Regions from separate parts of the Slackia heliotrinireducens DSM 20476 genome, predicted to be linked through region 2. Evidence: predicted binding sites of a transcription regulator. Region 2 holds the regulator's gene; the other holds the start of a gene.
The links. The regulator LexA, encoded in region 2, represses DNA repair genes until DNA is damaged. The targets are predictions, from matches to a motif close to CNAACANNTGTTNG.
Positions count from the first base shown of each region.

Region 1: ruvC (crossover junction endodeoxyribonuclease RuvC) is a predicted target of LexA. The motif match lies at 5,955-5,968, and genes of this name have one in related genera.

Region 1 is NC_013165.1:813,700-821,619, forward strand. It holds gene SHEL_RS03410 (hypothetical protein) at 1-888, shown strand, start outside; gene SHEL_RS03415 (Rossmann-fold NAD(P)-binding domain-containing protein) at 947-2,179, shown strand; gene nhaA (Na+/H+ antiporter NhaA) at 2,318-3,862, shown strand; gene trmB (tRNA (guanine(46)-N(7))-methyltransferase TrmB) at 3,924-4,772, shown strand; gene SHEL_RS03430 (YebC/PmpR family DNA-binding transcriptional regulator) at 4,946-5,749, shown strand; gene ruvC (crossover junction endodeoxyribonuclease RuvC) at 5,993-6,490, shown strand; gene ruvA (Holliday junction branch migration protein RuvA) at 6,523-7,116, shown strand; gene ruvB (Holliday junction branch migration DNA helicase RuvB) at 7,159-7,920, shown strand, end outside.
Region 2 is NC_013165.1:1,231,314-1,239,233, reverse strand. It holds gene SHEL_RS05315 (IS110 family RNA-guided transposase) at 1-199, shown strand, start outside; gene SHEL_RS05310 (DegV family protein) at 491-1,366, shown strand; gene dut (dUTP diphosphatase) at 1,592-2,038, opposite strand; gene nrdR (transcriptional regulator NrdR) at 2,041-2,490, opposite strand; gene SHEL_RS05295 (hypothetical protein) at 2,823-3,110, opposite strand; gene lexA (transcriptional repressor LexA) at 3,220-3,912, shown strand; gene hflX (GTPase HflX) at 3,990-5,291, opposite strand; gene miaA (tRNA (adenosine(37)-N6)-dimethylallyltransferase MiaA) at 5,263-6,240, opposite strand; gene miaB (tRNA (N6-isopentenyl adenosine(37)-C2)-methylthiotransferase MiaB) at 6,248-7,603, opposite strand; gene SHEL_RS05270 (stage V sporulation protein S) at 7,650-7,920, opposite strand, start outside.

The sequences.
Region 1 (7,920 bases), 420 kb from region 2:
TGGGCATTCGGCTACTTCTGCTGGTACATCCTTACCGTCACGGGCGTGTGGGCACCGGCCGCCAGCGTCTGGTGCATCCTCACGCTGTCGTTCGGCGGCGCGCTGGCGGGTCTAGCGGGCATCACGGTTGGTGCGGCGTACGTGGCCCCGGGCAACCTGAGCACGCTGTGGTTCGTGGGCTCCATCCTGTTCATCATTCTTGCCGACATGTGGGTCTACGGCATGAAGTACAAGATGACCCCTGCTGAGAAGGCCACGCCCATCATCGGCGACGACTGGATCAAGCCCGGTGAGAAGCATCTGCGTTACGATTCCGGCGTTACCATCAACGCGCCGGCCAAAAAGGTTTGGGCCTACGTGCAGCAGTCCGGTCAGACCAAGGCTGGCTGGTACAGCTTCGATTGGCTTGAGCGTCTGTTTACCTTCGATATCCACAACCACTACGACATCCATCCCGAGTGGCAGAACCTGCAGCCGGGCGAGTACCAGTGGTTCCATCAGGCGCCGCTTTCCATCGGCGAGTGGGTGACCGAGGTCTCGCACGAAGACCCCTACGGCTGGGCCGCGCACTCCGACACCGCCACCGACCCCAGCTACAAGAACCGCGGTCCTAACGGCGAAGCCGCCCTCAAGCTCTGGTTCCGCCGCTTCTGCTGGACCTGGAATTGGGAGGTCCGCTCCATCGAAGGCACTGCTGATAACCCTGAGCGTTGCCGTCTGCGCTGGCGCTGCGACTGCGTGTCCGACCCCGACTCCCGCACGCCTTGGGCGAAGTATTTCAACGTGTTCATCCTGGGCACCGCAAGCATCGTCATGGGCCGCCGCTACATGGATGTGATGAAGAAGCTGGCCGAAGGCCGCATGACCTACCCCGAAAGCAAGCGCTAACGACTCGAGCGGACCGGAAGGGGCTGTCCCCTTTGGTCCGCAGGGAAGGAAACCCACCATGAAGAACCATTACGAAAGCATTGTCCTGGGCGCCGGCGCCGCGGGCATGAACTGCTGCCTGGAGCTGCAGAAGGAGAAGCGCGAGTACCTGCTGGTGAGCCCCAACATCGGCGGCCGCATCTGCAACGACGAGGAGCGCCACATGAACTACGGCGCCGTGTTCTACTTCGGCACCTACAAGCACATGCTGGCAAGCGGCCTGCTGAAAGGCACCGTGGACGTGCTGCCCAAGCTTTCCATGGGCCAGTGCCATCACGACGACGGCAAATCCTACGAGCCGGTGTCGGCCACCACGGTCGCCGACATGCCGTCGCTGCTGGCGTACATGAAGTGGATGCGCGAAACCTTCATCCCGCGCTACACCGCGTTCAAGGACAACTGCTGCACCATGGAAGTGTCCGCCGCGCTGGACAGGGACCCCATGATCAAGGAGCTCTACACCGAGTCCGCCGAGCACTTCATCGAGCGCATGGGCTTCGGTCCCATCTGCCACGACCTTGTCAGCATGTTCGCGCATGCCTGCACCGGCACCAAGATTCGCGACCTCACCGCGCTCGACTACCTGAACACCGTGCAGCCGCTGACCATGAAGATCTTCAACGTGCCGCCGCTGAAGCTGCTGTTCGACCTGAAGCGCTTCGACTTCGACTCCGAGGGCGTCAAACAGCGCCTGGGCTCCGGTTCGGGCGAGGTCCACATCGGCGAAGCGGTGAGCATTACCCGCATGGGCGGCGGCTGGCGCGTCACGACCGACGACGGCAGCATGGTCATGTGCAGCAACCTGGTCATGGCCACGCCGGCGCACGTCACGGCGCAGCTGCTTGCGGGCGTGCCGGGCGTGCCCGAGCTGGACATCCGCAAGGCGTCGCAGCTCACGGGCTACCTGATCCGCGGCAAGGCCAAGCCGGGCTACGCCGAGCACACGGTGCACCTGTTCGACGACACCATCCCCATCATCTACATCGCCAAGCGCCTGGACGGCGACTACGAGATCTTCACCGAGGTCGACTTCGAGGAGGGCCGCAAGTTCGACGAGTACTTCGACGAATGGGAGGTCATCGGCAAGAAGTACTGGGAATACGCCCTGTACACCGCCGCCCACGAGGCGCTGCCGCAAAACCTTGCGCCGGGCCTTATCATGGCCGGCGACGTGAACGGCCTGGGTATGGAGCCCGCCTGCATCTCGGGCATCTACGCCGCCAACAAGATCATGGGCAAGACCGTCGACTAACGACCTGGCTGCCGATAAAAATCCCAAGCCCCCGAAGCCGACAACGCTTCGGGGGCTTGGATTGTGCGCTTTGTCTCGCTTTTTATAAAGTCGGCGCTCCTCTCATATACAATCTCCGAAACGATGAGAGGAGCCCGCATGTCCGACAATCAGAACCGCCATACCGACTCTTCGATTTACATTGAGGAAGTTCACGCCCATAAGGCCAGAAAAGCCAGCGTTCTTGAATTCACCCATTCCGCCACGAAAGCCGCAGGCATCATGCTTCTGGCCGCCGTGGTGGCGCTGGTCTTCGCCAATTCTCCCTTGTACGGACCCTTCGAACACGCCATCCACTTGCCCGTGGGATTCGTGGTGGGGGAAAGCGTTGTCACCATGTCCGCAGGTCACGTGATCAACGACGTGTTCATGGCCATCTTCTTCCTGCTGGTAGGCTTGGAGATCAAGTACGAAATGACCGTCGGCGAGCTGACGAACATCCGTCAGGCGCTGCTGCCCATCGTGGCCGCGGCGGGCGGTGTGGTCATGCCTATCGCCATCTACATGGCATTCAACGCCGGAAACGCCGAAACCGCAGGTGGTTGGGGTATTCCGACAGCGACCGACATCGCCTTCGCCTTGGGTATCATGGCTCTTCTGGGTAACCGCATCCCGGCGGGCATCCGCGTGTTCCTGTCCACGCTGGCAGTAGCCGACGACATCATCGCCATCCTGGTCATTGCGATTTTCTACGGCCAGGCGCCTTCGCTGTTCTGGCTGGCAGCCGCGGCTGCGGTACTGGCGGTGCTCATCGCCTGCAACCGTTCCCACGTGTATTCCATCCAACCCTATCTGGGGTTGGGTGTGGTCCTGTGGTTCTGCGTGTTCATGAGCGGCGTGCATTCCACCATCGCCGGCGTGCTGCTGGCGTTCGCGATTCCGTCCGGCTCCAACGTGAAGCTGCGTGATTTCGCAACATGGTCGAGGGAGAAGATCTCGTCTGCCCACGAATCGTTCAATCCCGACGAGCCGGTCATCGGGCAGAAGGACTACATGCATGACGTGAAGAGCCTTTCCGACGTGGCTCGCCAGGTCATTCCGCCGGCGACCCGTATGGAACATGCGCTGTACCCCTGGGTCTACTTCGCCATTCTGCCGCTGTTCGCTCTGACCAACGCCGATGTGCATCTCATCGGCTCGAATCCGGCGGACTTCTTCAGCAACCCCGTCCTGTACGGCGTGTTCTTCGGTCTGCTTCTGGGCAAGCCGGCGGGCATCGTGCTGTTCAGCTTCATCGTGGTGAAAAGCCGTCTGGCGTCGCTTCCCGAACATGTCGGCTGGGGCCACGTGCTCGGCGCCGCCATTCTGGGCGGCGTGGGTTTCACCATGTCGATCTTCGTGGCGAACCTGGCCTTCGATTCGGAAACGGCCATCACCACGGCGAAGGCCGCCATTCTGGCAGCATCGACAGTGGCAGGCGTTCTGGGCTTTTTCGTGTTGTGGCTGCAAGCGCGTCGTGACGCAGCACGCGGTGTGGTGTATGTTATGCCCGCTGTGGACGAGGAGATGCTGACGCAGAGCGATGTCGACGCCTTCAGGACCGACGAGGCGCTGCTCGAACAGCTCGACGAGGAATCCCGTCGTGCCATAGATGAGGAGTGCCGTTGCGCGCATCCTCACGAAGTTGTTGCCCACCTGCGATAACGCCGTCTTACGCATCGCGTGGGCGGCAAGGTCCGCTCTAGCGTGAAAGAAGGCCTGAACGATGCGTAGTGCCGCATCCAGAAAATCGAAGAACTTCGACCTTGAGGGGCGTCTTGCCGCTGCATCCAGCAACTACGAGGCCGATCCGTCCGCATGGGCGGGAAAGTGGCGCTGCTGGCATCCGGCGGATGCCGAAGGCGGCCGTACCTTCGACGAGGTCAGAGTCGATCTGGGCTGCGGCAAGGGGGCATTCGCCGTGGAGATGGCCCGTCGAAACCCCAACGTACTCTTCGTGGGGCTGGACGTCGACGGCGTCTGTGCGTTGCATGGTGCCGAAAACGCGATTGCCGCGGGACTCGACAACCTGGTGTTCGCCTACGAGGACTACGACTTGGATGTGACCAAGGTCTTCGGCGAAGGCGAGATTTCTCTCATATATATGAACTTTCCAACGCCGTTCCCGCGTAAGAAGATGGCGCCCCGGCGCATCACCTATCTGGACCGGTTGATGGCCTACCGTCCGTTGCTGGCCGAAGGCGGCACCATCCGTCTGAAAACGGACAGCTTCCCGTTCAGGGATTTCTCGGTCATCCAGTTCGAGCTGGCGGGATATGACATCCTGTGGCAGGCAGACGACATGCGTGCGGCGTTTCCCGATGAGCCCGACAGCGAATATGAACGCAAACTGACGGCCAAGGGCGCCACGGTCATGGGGCTTGAGGCGAAGCCGGGCCCTGCGCCTGACCGGGTTGAACAGACCGCTGAGCTCAGTCTGTTCCAGTACCTGCCCGATGATCTGGAATCCATGGATTACATTCCGCACGGCATGGACGGCGCTGTGAACAACTGGGTGAACCGCGATAAAAACGCTGCCCGCAAGGAGCGCGCTCGTCGCAGAAACGGTCGCTAGAAGGTTGTTTTGACCATTGTGCAGCGGCGCTTCGCAGACGGATTCTCCTGTGCTTCTTGATGTGCTCGCTGTGTGGATGGCATATGGCCTGGTGTGGAACGTGTGGAGTATGGTAGACTTACCCGTCGGTAATTTCTGATTCGAATATCAGCTGTGTATAGGAAGAGGCGAATATGTCCGGACATTCTAAGTGGGCGACCACCAAGCATCGTAAGGCGGCACAGGACGCGAAGCGTTCCGCGCTGTTCAGCAAGCTTTCCCGTAACATCACCGTTGCGGCGAAGGAGGGTGGCGACCCCAATCCCGAGAACAACGCTTCTCTGGCTGCCGCCATCGAAAAGGCAAAGGCGAACTCCCTGCCCAAGGACAAGATCAAGACCGCTATCGACAAGGCCTTCGGCACCGGCAAGGACGCCGCGAGCTACGAAACCCTGACCTACGAAGGTTACGGCCCGGCTGGCGTCGCCATCCTGTGCCAGGCTCTGACCGACAACCGCAACCGTACTGCCGCCGACGTGGGATCCGCGTTCCGTCATGCCGGTCAGTCTCTGGCCACTCCGGGCAGCGTTGCGTATCAGTTCGAGCGCAAGGGCCAGATTGTGGTCTCCAAGGAAATCGAGACCGGTGACAAGAAGAACCCCATCGCCGTCAACGGTGCCGCTGGTGACGAGGACGAGTTCATGATGGTTGTCGCCGAGGCAGGCGGAGATGACTACGAGGACGCCGAAGACGAATGGATCGTCTACACGGCTGCAACGGACCTGATGGCCGTCAAGAAGGGCCTCGAGGAGCAGGGCGTCCAGGTGAAGGGCGCCGAGCTCACCATGATCCCCACCACCCCGACCCAGGTCAGCGTCGAGGATGCCAAGAAAGTCATGCGTCTTATCGACAGGCTCGAAGAGCTTGAGGACCTCCAGAACGTGTATCACACCATGGAGATGACCGACGAGATCGTCGCCGCTCTCGACGAAGAGTAACGCCTGATCCAACCACACATCAGATTTGCAATGTGCCAGTAGGGACGTTTCCTATTGGCACATTTTTGTGTCACTGGGGACACATGTAGTCCATCGGCTCTGCGGGGGCCTGCAAATTCACCCCGTCACCTGACGGGTGCCTCTTGAAGAAACTTCGTTCGATACGGACTTTTCTGCTCCCATATCGGAAATCTGTGCTATTATCCGAACAAACGTTTGTTTTGTTGTTGGAAGGAGGGGCTCATGCCGTATGTTGAAAACCGCACCATTCTGGGCATCGACCCCGGCCTTGCCAACACGGGGTGGGGTGTCATCCGCCAGCGCGGCCCGCGGCTTTCCTGCGTCGCGTACGGATGCATCTCAACATCGGCCGACATGGATCTGCCGAGCAGGTTGCTCAAACTGCATGACCAGATGGAGCTGGTGGTCAAGCGGTTCGAGCCGACGTGTCTCGGTATTGAAACCATTTGGTTCGGCGCCAATGTAACGGCAGGCATCCTTACCAGCCAGGCCCGCGGGGCGGTGCTCGTAGCGTGCGCGAGCCAGGGGCTTTCCATCGGCGAATTCACGCCCAAGCAGATAAAGCTTGCTGTGGTTGGTGAGGGGAATTCCGACAAAATGCAGGTCCAGTACATGGTCAAGCAGCTGTTATCGTTGGACGACCCGCCGCATCCCGACCACGCGGCCGATGCGTTGGCGGCGGCCATCTGCTACGTGACGCACGGCCCCCGAACAGCTTAAACGGATGAATGCAGCTTCTGAGGAGGAGCCTGATGATTGCTTTTTTGAACGGACGCGTCGCCGGGCATACGACGGATACGGCGTTTATCGAAGTGAACGGCGTGGGTTTTGCCGTCGGCATGCCCGCGAGCGATTTGGCGAAACTTCCCGAAAGGGGAGAAGAGGTGCTGGTGCACACCTATTTGGCTGTGCGCGAAGACGCCATGGCGCTCTACGGTTTTCTTACGCAGGATGAGAAGCGTTTCTTCGAGAAACTCATCGGCGTTTCGGGGGTGGGGCCAAAAGTTGCGCTTGCAGCGCTCAGCGTGTACAAGCCGGAAGAGCTGGCCAATGCCATCGCAGCGGGGGATGTCAAGGCCGTGTCCATGATCCCGGGTGTCGGCAAGAAAACCGCCCAACGTATGATTCTGGAGCTGAAGGGCAGCTTCTCGGATGAGAATATGCAGTCGCTGTTCGACCAAGAGACGGCGGAGGCAACAAGACGTTTGGAAGGCGCTCGGGAAGCGTTGCTTTCCATGGGGTTCTCGTCCGCCGAAGCGGATTTGGCTTTGAAAGATGCGCCGGAAGAGCTGCATACCGATTCGGCGCTGATACAATATGCATTACGCCGCTTGGGCTCTCTGTAAAGCGCTTATGGCGCGGCACTGTTTCTCTATGATGTGGTGATTATGACCGATGGTTTTGAAATAGAAGGATTGGTATTCGAGGCGGGTTCCCGGTCGAACAAGTCGGCGGGTCAAACCGGCCCCCGTGCCGTCACGCCCGAGCTGACCGAAGACGACTTGGCGCTCGACCGTTCACTGCGCCCGAAACATCTGGATGACTATATCGGGCAGACGCGCGTCAAAGACAGCCTGTCCATTCTTATTCAGGCGGCCAAGCAGCGCGGCGAATGCATGGACCATGTGCTGTTCAGCGGCCCTCCGGGCTTGGGTAAAACCACGCTTGCAACGGTGGTGGCAAACGAGCTGGGGGCCAACATCCGCACTACCAGCGGCCCTGCCATCGCCCGTACCGGCGATCTGGCCGCCATCCTCACAAACCTGGAAGACGGCGATGTACTGTTCATCGATGAGATTCATCGGCTGAACCGCCAGGTGGAAGAGGTTTTGTATCCGGCGCTTGAGGACTACGTGCTCGACATCGTCGTCGGCAAAGGTCCCGCCGCCCGCAGCATCCGCCTGGACCTTCCCAAGTTCACATTGGTGGGGGCCACCACCCGTACGGGTTTGCTTACCGGCCCTTTGCGCGATCGCTTCGGCATTGTGTTCCGTCTGGATTACTACACCCCGGAAGAGCTCGCAGGCATCGTGAAGCGCTCGGCCGGTATTCTGGATGTGGCCATCGACGAAGAAGGCGCCCTGGAAATCGCGCGTCGAAGTCGTGGAACGCCGCGTTTGGCAAACCGCATGCTCAAACGCGTGCGGGAT
Region 2 (7,920 bases):
CGACAAGGCGCGCATCCACGACCCGTACTTCGGCGACTACTACGACTCGCTCAGGGCCCGGGGGAAGCACCACTACGTCGCGGTGTCCGCCGTGGCCCGGAAGCTGTGCGGGGTGATCCTCGCCGTGCTGCGGGAGCGGCGTCCGTACGAGCCGAGGCCGTCGGTCCAATCGCAGCGGGAGCGGCTCGGGGAAGACTGAGTTTCTCGACGAGACCCCGAATTCACATGGGCCCGCTTTCGGCCGGCCCCGCGTCGTCATGCCGCGAGACGCGAGAACGCGCATTCTTTATCCCATATTCACCTGTCAAAGTCCTATCTAACAAAGCCCAAGAAAACCCCTTGACTTTATTTAGCTGGTCTTTCTTTTCATATAAGCAGGCATTGTATCCTAAGCCTGGATTAGGTAACGATTAGTGGCTGAAAATATGGAATTGGTCCGTTCCTAAACAAGAGAGATATACTGTTCCACGAATAAACCGAAGGAGCCCCTATGCCTTACACCATTGTTACCGATTCCAGCTGCAACCTGACGGAAGCAACCATCGACGAGTGCGAGCTGGAAATCCTGCCGCTGATCTTCTTTGTGGACGGCGAACAGTATCAAAGCTATCTCAAGGGCGAGAAAACCGACCTGAAGCAGTTCTACACCATGATGCGCGACGGCAAGGTGGTCACCACCTCGCTCCCCATTCTGACGGAATCCGAAAAAGTGTTCCGTGGCATTTTAGATGCAGGAAACGACGTGCTGTACCTGGGTTTCTCCAGCGGACTGTCGGGCACGTACGAAGCCACCGATCTGCTGCTGAAAGAGCTGTCGAAAAGCTACCCCGACCGCACGATCCTTTCCGTGGACACGCTTGCCGCGTCCGGCGGCCAAGGACTTCTGGTGTGGTACGCCGCCCAAAAGAAGAAGGAAGGCGCCACCATCGAAGAGGTGCGCGACTGGGTCGAGGTCAACAAGTCCAAGCTGGCCCACTGGTTCACTGTCGACGACCTCATGTTCCTGTTCCGCGGCGGACGTGTAAGCCGTTCGAGCGCCTGGGCAGGCACGTTGCTCAACATCAAGCCGGTCCTGCATGTGGATGACGAGGGACACCTTATCCCCATGGAGAAGGTGCGCGGCCGCAAGAAATCCATCCAGGGACTGCTCAACCACATGAAGCAGACCGCCGACGAGCCCGTCAGCGAGCAGACCGTGTTCATCACCCATGGCGACTGCCTGGAGGATGCCGAGTATCTGGCCGACCTCATCCGTAAGGAATTCGGCACCAAGGACATCCGCATCAACTACGTGGACCCCGTGATCGGCGCCCATTCCGGCCCGGGCACATTGGCGTTGTTCTTCCTGGCATCCAGCAAGAACTAGCCGATTCCGACTTGAAGAACCCGAAGGCCTGGCACCGCGCCAGGCCTTTTTCATGCCCTGAAACGTCGTTGGAACCCCTGCCCCGTTCAGGAAACAGTTTTCACCCTTCTATCCTGAGCCAACGCCAGAAGCTCGCCTTCGGCTGCACGCCCGAATGAGCATGCTAGCCAGACGGCTGCCAAGCATTCACGGTTGCTGTTTCGTTAGGCGGTTGCGAGGCAAAACCTATTCGATGCCGCTGGAGCCGAACCCGCCTGCACCGCGATCGGTAGCATCGAGTTCGTCCACTGGCTGCCAGTCCACGTTTTCGACCTTGGCGATAACCAGCTGGGCGATGCGGTCGCCCACGTTGATTTCGAAATCCTCTTTCGAATCCAAGTTGATGAGGATGACCTTGAGTTCTCCGCGATAGTGGCTATCGATAAGGCCTGGGGCATTGACGACGGAGATGCCGTGCTTAATGGCGAGCCCGCTGCGGGGCATGACCAGACCGGCATAGCCCTCGGGTATGGCCACGGCCAGGCTGGTTGCGACCAAAGCGCGCTCGAAAGGCTTAAGCACCAGGTTTTCAGTGGCACGCAGGTCTACGCCGGCATCGCCATCATAGGCGTAGGACGGCACAACCGCATCTTCGGCAAGTTTCTTAATGGGAACGCGCAGTTTCTGAGACATGTTTACTCCAGTCCTTTCAGAGCATCCTCGAATTCCTCGATGCTCTGAAAGTCCTTGTAAACGCTGGCGAAACGAATATATGCCACGTCGTCCAAACCACGCAAACGCTCAAGAACCATGTCGCCGAGCTCCTTGGAGCGGATTTCGTTCTTGCCGGTGTTGCGCAACTGAGCTTCGATGCTATCGATGATCTCGGTTTTCTTCTCATTGGGAATATTCGGGCGTTTCGCGCAGGCGATAGAGATGCCGCGGTAGAGCTTCTCGCGACTGAACACCTGGCTGGTCCCGTCGGCCTTGATGACGATAAGCGGGCTGTCTCCCAAACGTTCGTACGTCGTGAAGCGGGTTCCGCACTTCAAGCATTCACGCCGACGGCGGATGGAATTGTATTCTTCCGACGGACGAGAGTCGACGACTTTCGATTCGGGATGACCACAAGATGGGCAACGCATGCAATCCTCCATTCGGGACATAGTCACCATGACCACAAAATGTTGTGGTCATCATACCCCGTCATATCGATTATGACAACAGAATTTCCAATCTACCTGCAACGTCGCTGAATTCCCATATATAGTGAAATATGCTGCATGTTAATCGATACCCAGATATTGTTCCCCCTTTCATGCACTCCAACTCTGACGCCGCGCCATACATACAAGACCGGCCAACGAGACGAAAAACTCCGCCGATCTGAAGCGACGGAGTTTTCACGGATGTCTCGCAGCAGGAAACGCAGCAAACCGCTGGAGACGAGAATTGTCGGACTAACGGTCCTTCCCGATTAGAGAAGGATAAGGGCCAAACCAAAAGCGAACATAAGTGCGCCGAACAGCACATACTGGTGCGCTTTGGACAGGTCCAGTGGACGACCTGCGATGGAACCGTATTTCAAATCGTCGCGCATATTTGCGAAACCGGTTGCCTTGGCAGCGAATTTCAGGTCGTCAAGAAAAGATTGTGGCTGGTCAGAAACTGCGCCGCCAGGAATAACCTCCAAGACGGGACGCTTGCTGTTGTACTTGAGGGCCGAGGAGCCGTTCGTATATGTATGCATGTCCTGGCGTGTCATGTTTCTTAACTCCTTACTTGCACGAACCTTTGTTCGGGTATATAATAAAGCGAACAAAGGTTCATGTCAACAGATTTTTAATACAAATGTTCGTATTAGGAAGGCCACCATGACTGTTCGTAAAAAAGACTCCACCAAGCTCACCAAGAAGCAGACGGCTGTGCTCGATTGCATCATCGCCACCATCGAAGAAACCGGCATCGCCCCCACCGTTCGCGACATCTGCGACAGCATCGGGCTTTCGTCCCCCTCCACCGTGCATGTGCACCTGAACAATCTTGAGGAGAAGGGCTATATCCATCGCGACCCCCTGAAGTCGCGCTGCATCACCGTGCTGCGTACCTCCGACGGCGAAACCTATGGAGGCACCGCACCAAAGGGCCAACCAGCCCACAACGATTTCGTCGGTCAGGGTGAATTCTCCAACGTGGTCAACCTGCCGGTCGTCGGCAACGTCGCTGCTGGCGTGCCCATTCTTGCCGAGCAGAACATCCAGGAGACCATCCCCCTGCCCACCGAAATCGTCGGCGATTCCAGTTCGTTTTTGCTGAAGGTACGCGGTGACTCCATGATCGAAATCGGCATCAACGACGGCGACTTCGTCGTGGTGAAGGAACAGCCGAATGCCAACAACGGCGATATCGTCGTGGCCCTCGTCGAAGACGGCGCAACGGTCAAGCGCTTCTTCAAAGAGCGCGATCACATCCGCCTGCAGCCAGAAAACTCCACCATGGAACCTATCATCGTTCGCGAGAACGTCTCCATTGCAGGAAAGGTCGTTGCCGTGTTCCGCCGTCTGTAACGTACAAACGGACTGCGCATAAACAAACAACGGCTCCTTACAGGAGCCGTTTTCATATAGGAATCAGCATCGGGTTGCTATTGGACCGAATACTGGCCCAGCAGAGCTATCAGATCCCGTGGTGCTCGCAGCGTCAGACGCGTACCGTCCTCCCCGTAGCTTTCCGCAAGCACCGTGCAACGCTCGTGCACCAAAGACACCACGCTGCCTTTCGAATAGGGCACCAGCACATCCATGAGCTCCTCCTGCGCGGCGACGGCGCGGGCCAATGCGTCTATCAAACCGTCGATGCCCTCGCCGGTTTCAGCGGACACCAGAATGGCCATCGGATAGCGGGAGGCCAGGATAGCGCGGTCCCCTTCGTCCACCAGGTCGATCTTGTTGAACACGACGAGCCGCGGAATGTCCTGGGCGCCGATCTGCTCCAGCGTGTCACCTACGGCGTTCATCTGCAGGTCCCGTTCGTTCGAAGACGCGTCCACCACATGCATGATCAAATCGGCTCCGCGAATCTCATCCAGCGTGCTGTTGAACGCTTCGACCAGCGTCGTCGGCAGCTTCTGGATGAATCCGACCGTATCGGTGATGGTCACCTCGCGGCCTTCAGGCAGCACCAGCTTGCGCGTGGTGGAATCCAACGTGGCGAACAGCTTGTCATAGCTCAGCACTTCGGCATTGGTCAGACGGTTGAGCAGGCTTGATTTTCCTGCATTGGTATACCCCGCCTCTGCCACCTTGAATATACCCGAGTCGTATCGCGCGGCACGTTGGATCGTGCGCATCTGCGCAACCTGCTCCAGCTCCCGGCGAATGGACGTGATGCGCTTGCGGACCATGCGGCGGTCCACCTCGAGCTGGCTTTCGCCTTCGCCGAAGCGGGAACCTACGCCGCCGCCCATGCGGTTGCTGGCAAGATGCGCCCACATGCCGCGCAGACGCGGCAGCAGGTACTGGTTCTGAGCGAGCCTGACCTGCAGGCGGCCTTCCTTGGTGGTGGCGTGCAGGGCGAATATGTCCAGAATAAGAGCGGTGCGGTCGATGACCTTCACGTCCTTGGGCAGGACCTTCTCAAGGTTGCTCTGCTGCGAAGGCGTAAGCTCGTCGTCGAAGATGACCACGTCCGCCGAAAGGGACCGGCACATCGAGGCGATTTCCTCTGCCTTGCCCGATCCGATGAACGTGCGTGGGTTCGGCGAGTCCAAACGTTGGGAGGTGGTAGCCACAACATCGGCCCCGGCCGTATCGGTCAGACGAGCCAGTTCGTCCAAAGACGACTCCAGCGAGTACTCACTCGCATTGTCGCGATAATCGATGCCCACGAGGATAGCCCGCTCGCGGTCCTCCATCACGCTATTGGCGTCCATATCGGCAAACGACATCCGTATACCCCTTGTCTGAAAGCGTTTTAAGTATCTCGTCGGCAAGCTTCTGCGGATTAGGATCGTCCGCATCCAGCCATATGATACGCGAATCCTTACGCCACCAGCTGCGCTGCCGCTTGGCATAGCGCCTTGTGGCGGTCTTGATCTGTTCGCGGGCCTCGTCCATGGTGATTTCACCCCGAAGCGCCGCAACCACTTCCTTATAGCCTATGGCGTCCCGAGCCGTGCAGGCGCTTTCGAACCCCTGCTCGAGCAGGCCCTCCACCTCGGCGACCAATCCCGCGTCGAACATGGCGTCCACGCGGCGTTCGATGCGCTGCACCAGAAGGTCGGGCGTCACGGCCAGACCGAAGAACACCGCCGGGACGAACTGCCCGATGCTTGCCAATCCCGCATGCACCTGGGCATAGCCTTTACCGTCCAGCTCAAGCATCTCGAAAGCACGAATGACGCGCTTCACGTTGTTGGGATGGATGATGTCCGCGCTTTTCGGATCCACCTCGTGAAGCCTGTTCCACAGCGCATCGGCGCCGTTCTCGTCGTAATAGGCCTGCCACTTGTCGCGCACGGGGTTTCCCACCTGCTCGCCCGATGCGAAATCGTAATCGTCAATGGCCGCGCGCACGTAGAACCCGGTCCCGCCCGCAAGCACCGACAGCGAACCACGCGCGTCGATGTCTGCGAAGCATGCCCTGGCGTACTCCTGGAAACGGGATGCCGAATAAGCCTCGCCAGGATTGCAGATGTCGAGCCCGTGGTGGGTTACAAGCTGCTCATCAGGGGTTATCTTGCCCGTACCGATATCCATGCCGCGGTAGACCTGCATCGAATCGGCCGAAACCACTTCGCCATGCACCCGCCGGGCGAACTCTGCGGCCACGCCGGATTTGCCGGAGGCCGTAGGACCTACGACGACGATGACGGGGTATGTGAGATCAAGCGCCAAAGGCCGGCTATTCGACGACCGTGCCGGAAAGGTACCAGGTCTTCGCCTCGTCCACATGCACGGGGATGATGGTGCCCTTCAGCTGCTCGATGGTCTTGCCTTCGGGAATGGGCGCGTGCACCATGGCATTGTGGGGCGAACGGCCCGCAATGATGGAATCGTTGCGCTGCGAAACGCCCTCCACCAGCACATCCAGCGTGCGGTCGGCGAATCGTTGGTTCTGTTCGTAGGCCTTGTCCTGCACCATCTGCACCAGACGTTCGAAACGCTCCTGGATGACGGAACGAGGCGTGTCGTCTTTCATCTTGGCGGCAGGGGTGCCTTCGCGGGGCGAATAGATGAACGTGAACACTTGGGAGTAGCCCACCTTCTCCACCAGGTCGTAGGTTGCCTGGAAATCCTCCTCCGTTTCGCCAGGGAACCCGACGATGATGTCGGTGGACAGGGAGATGTCGGGGCATGCCGCACGCAGCTTGTCGATGAGCCCCAGGTAATGTTCCACCGTATAGGAACGATGCATGCGCTTGAGGATGGCGTCGGAACCCGACTGCACCGGCAGATGGAGCGCGGGCATCAGGTTGCCCAACGTGCCGAAGGCCTCGATTACCTCGTCGGTCAGGTCCTTCGGGTGGGATGTGGCGAAACGCAGACGGGGCACGCCGGTTGCGGCCACGCCTTTGAGCACGTCCGCAAAACGGGGCTCGCCGTACAGGTCACGCCCGTAGGAATTGACGTTCTGGCCCAGCAGGGTAATCTCCTGCACGCCCTCGGCAACCAGAGCTTGGGCGTCGGCCACCACGGACTCGATGGCACGGGAGCGCTCGCGGCCGCGGACATAGGGCACGATGCAATAGGTGCAGAAATTGTTGCAGCCCACGGTGATGGGCAGCCAGGCGGCCCAGTCATGCTCGCGCTTGGACGGCAAATCTGTCGAGAAGGTGTCGGACTCCTCCTGCACCTCGGCGATGTGGCCGCCGCGGGACAACACTCCGTTGATGAGGTACGGAAGACGTTCGATGTTCTGGGTGCCGAAGACCACGTCCACGTGGTGCATATCGTCGATGAGCTGCTGCCCGTCGCGCTGACCGATGCAGCCGCCGATGCACACGACGCGCTTCTTCAGTTCAGATGTGCGCGGCAACGGGACGTTCTTGATGCTGTTGACCTGGCCGCGCAACCGCACATCGGCGGCTTCGCGCACGCAGCAGGTCATGAAAATGACGATTTCCGAATCCTCGAACACGTCGGTTCGATGTGCGCCGCAGGCCTCCAGCATGCCGACGATGCGTTCGGAGTCGTGTTCGTTCATCTGGCAGCCGTACGTGAACACGTAGAACGAACGGCCTGTTAAGAATTGATTCATCATATCCTCTGGACAAGGGAGACGGAAACGGCCGAGATAAGCGTACCTAGCCTTCGAAGCCTTCGTCGCCCAAATGCTCGACCTGCTTACGCGGTTCCACGTCGAATCGGATGGCCGTGCGATACTCGCCATCGATGACGATGTCCGCAAAAGACGGGACGCACACGATTTCGATGCCGACCGGAGAGAGGAACCCACGCGAAATGGCGATAGCCTTGACGGCCTGGTTCACAGCGCCGGCGCCGACAGATTGCAGTTCAACCGCGACACCGTCTTTGATCATGCCAGCGATGGCACCGGCGACGGAAGCCGGCGAC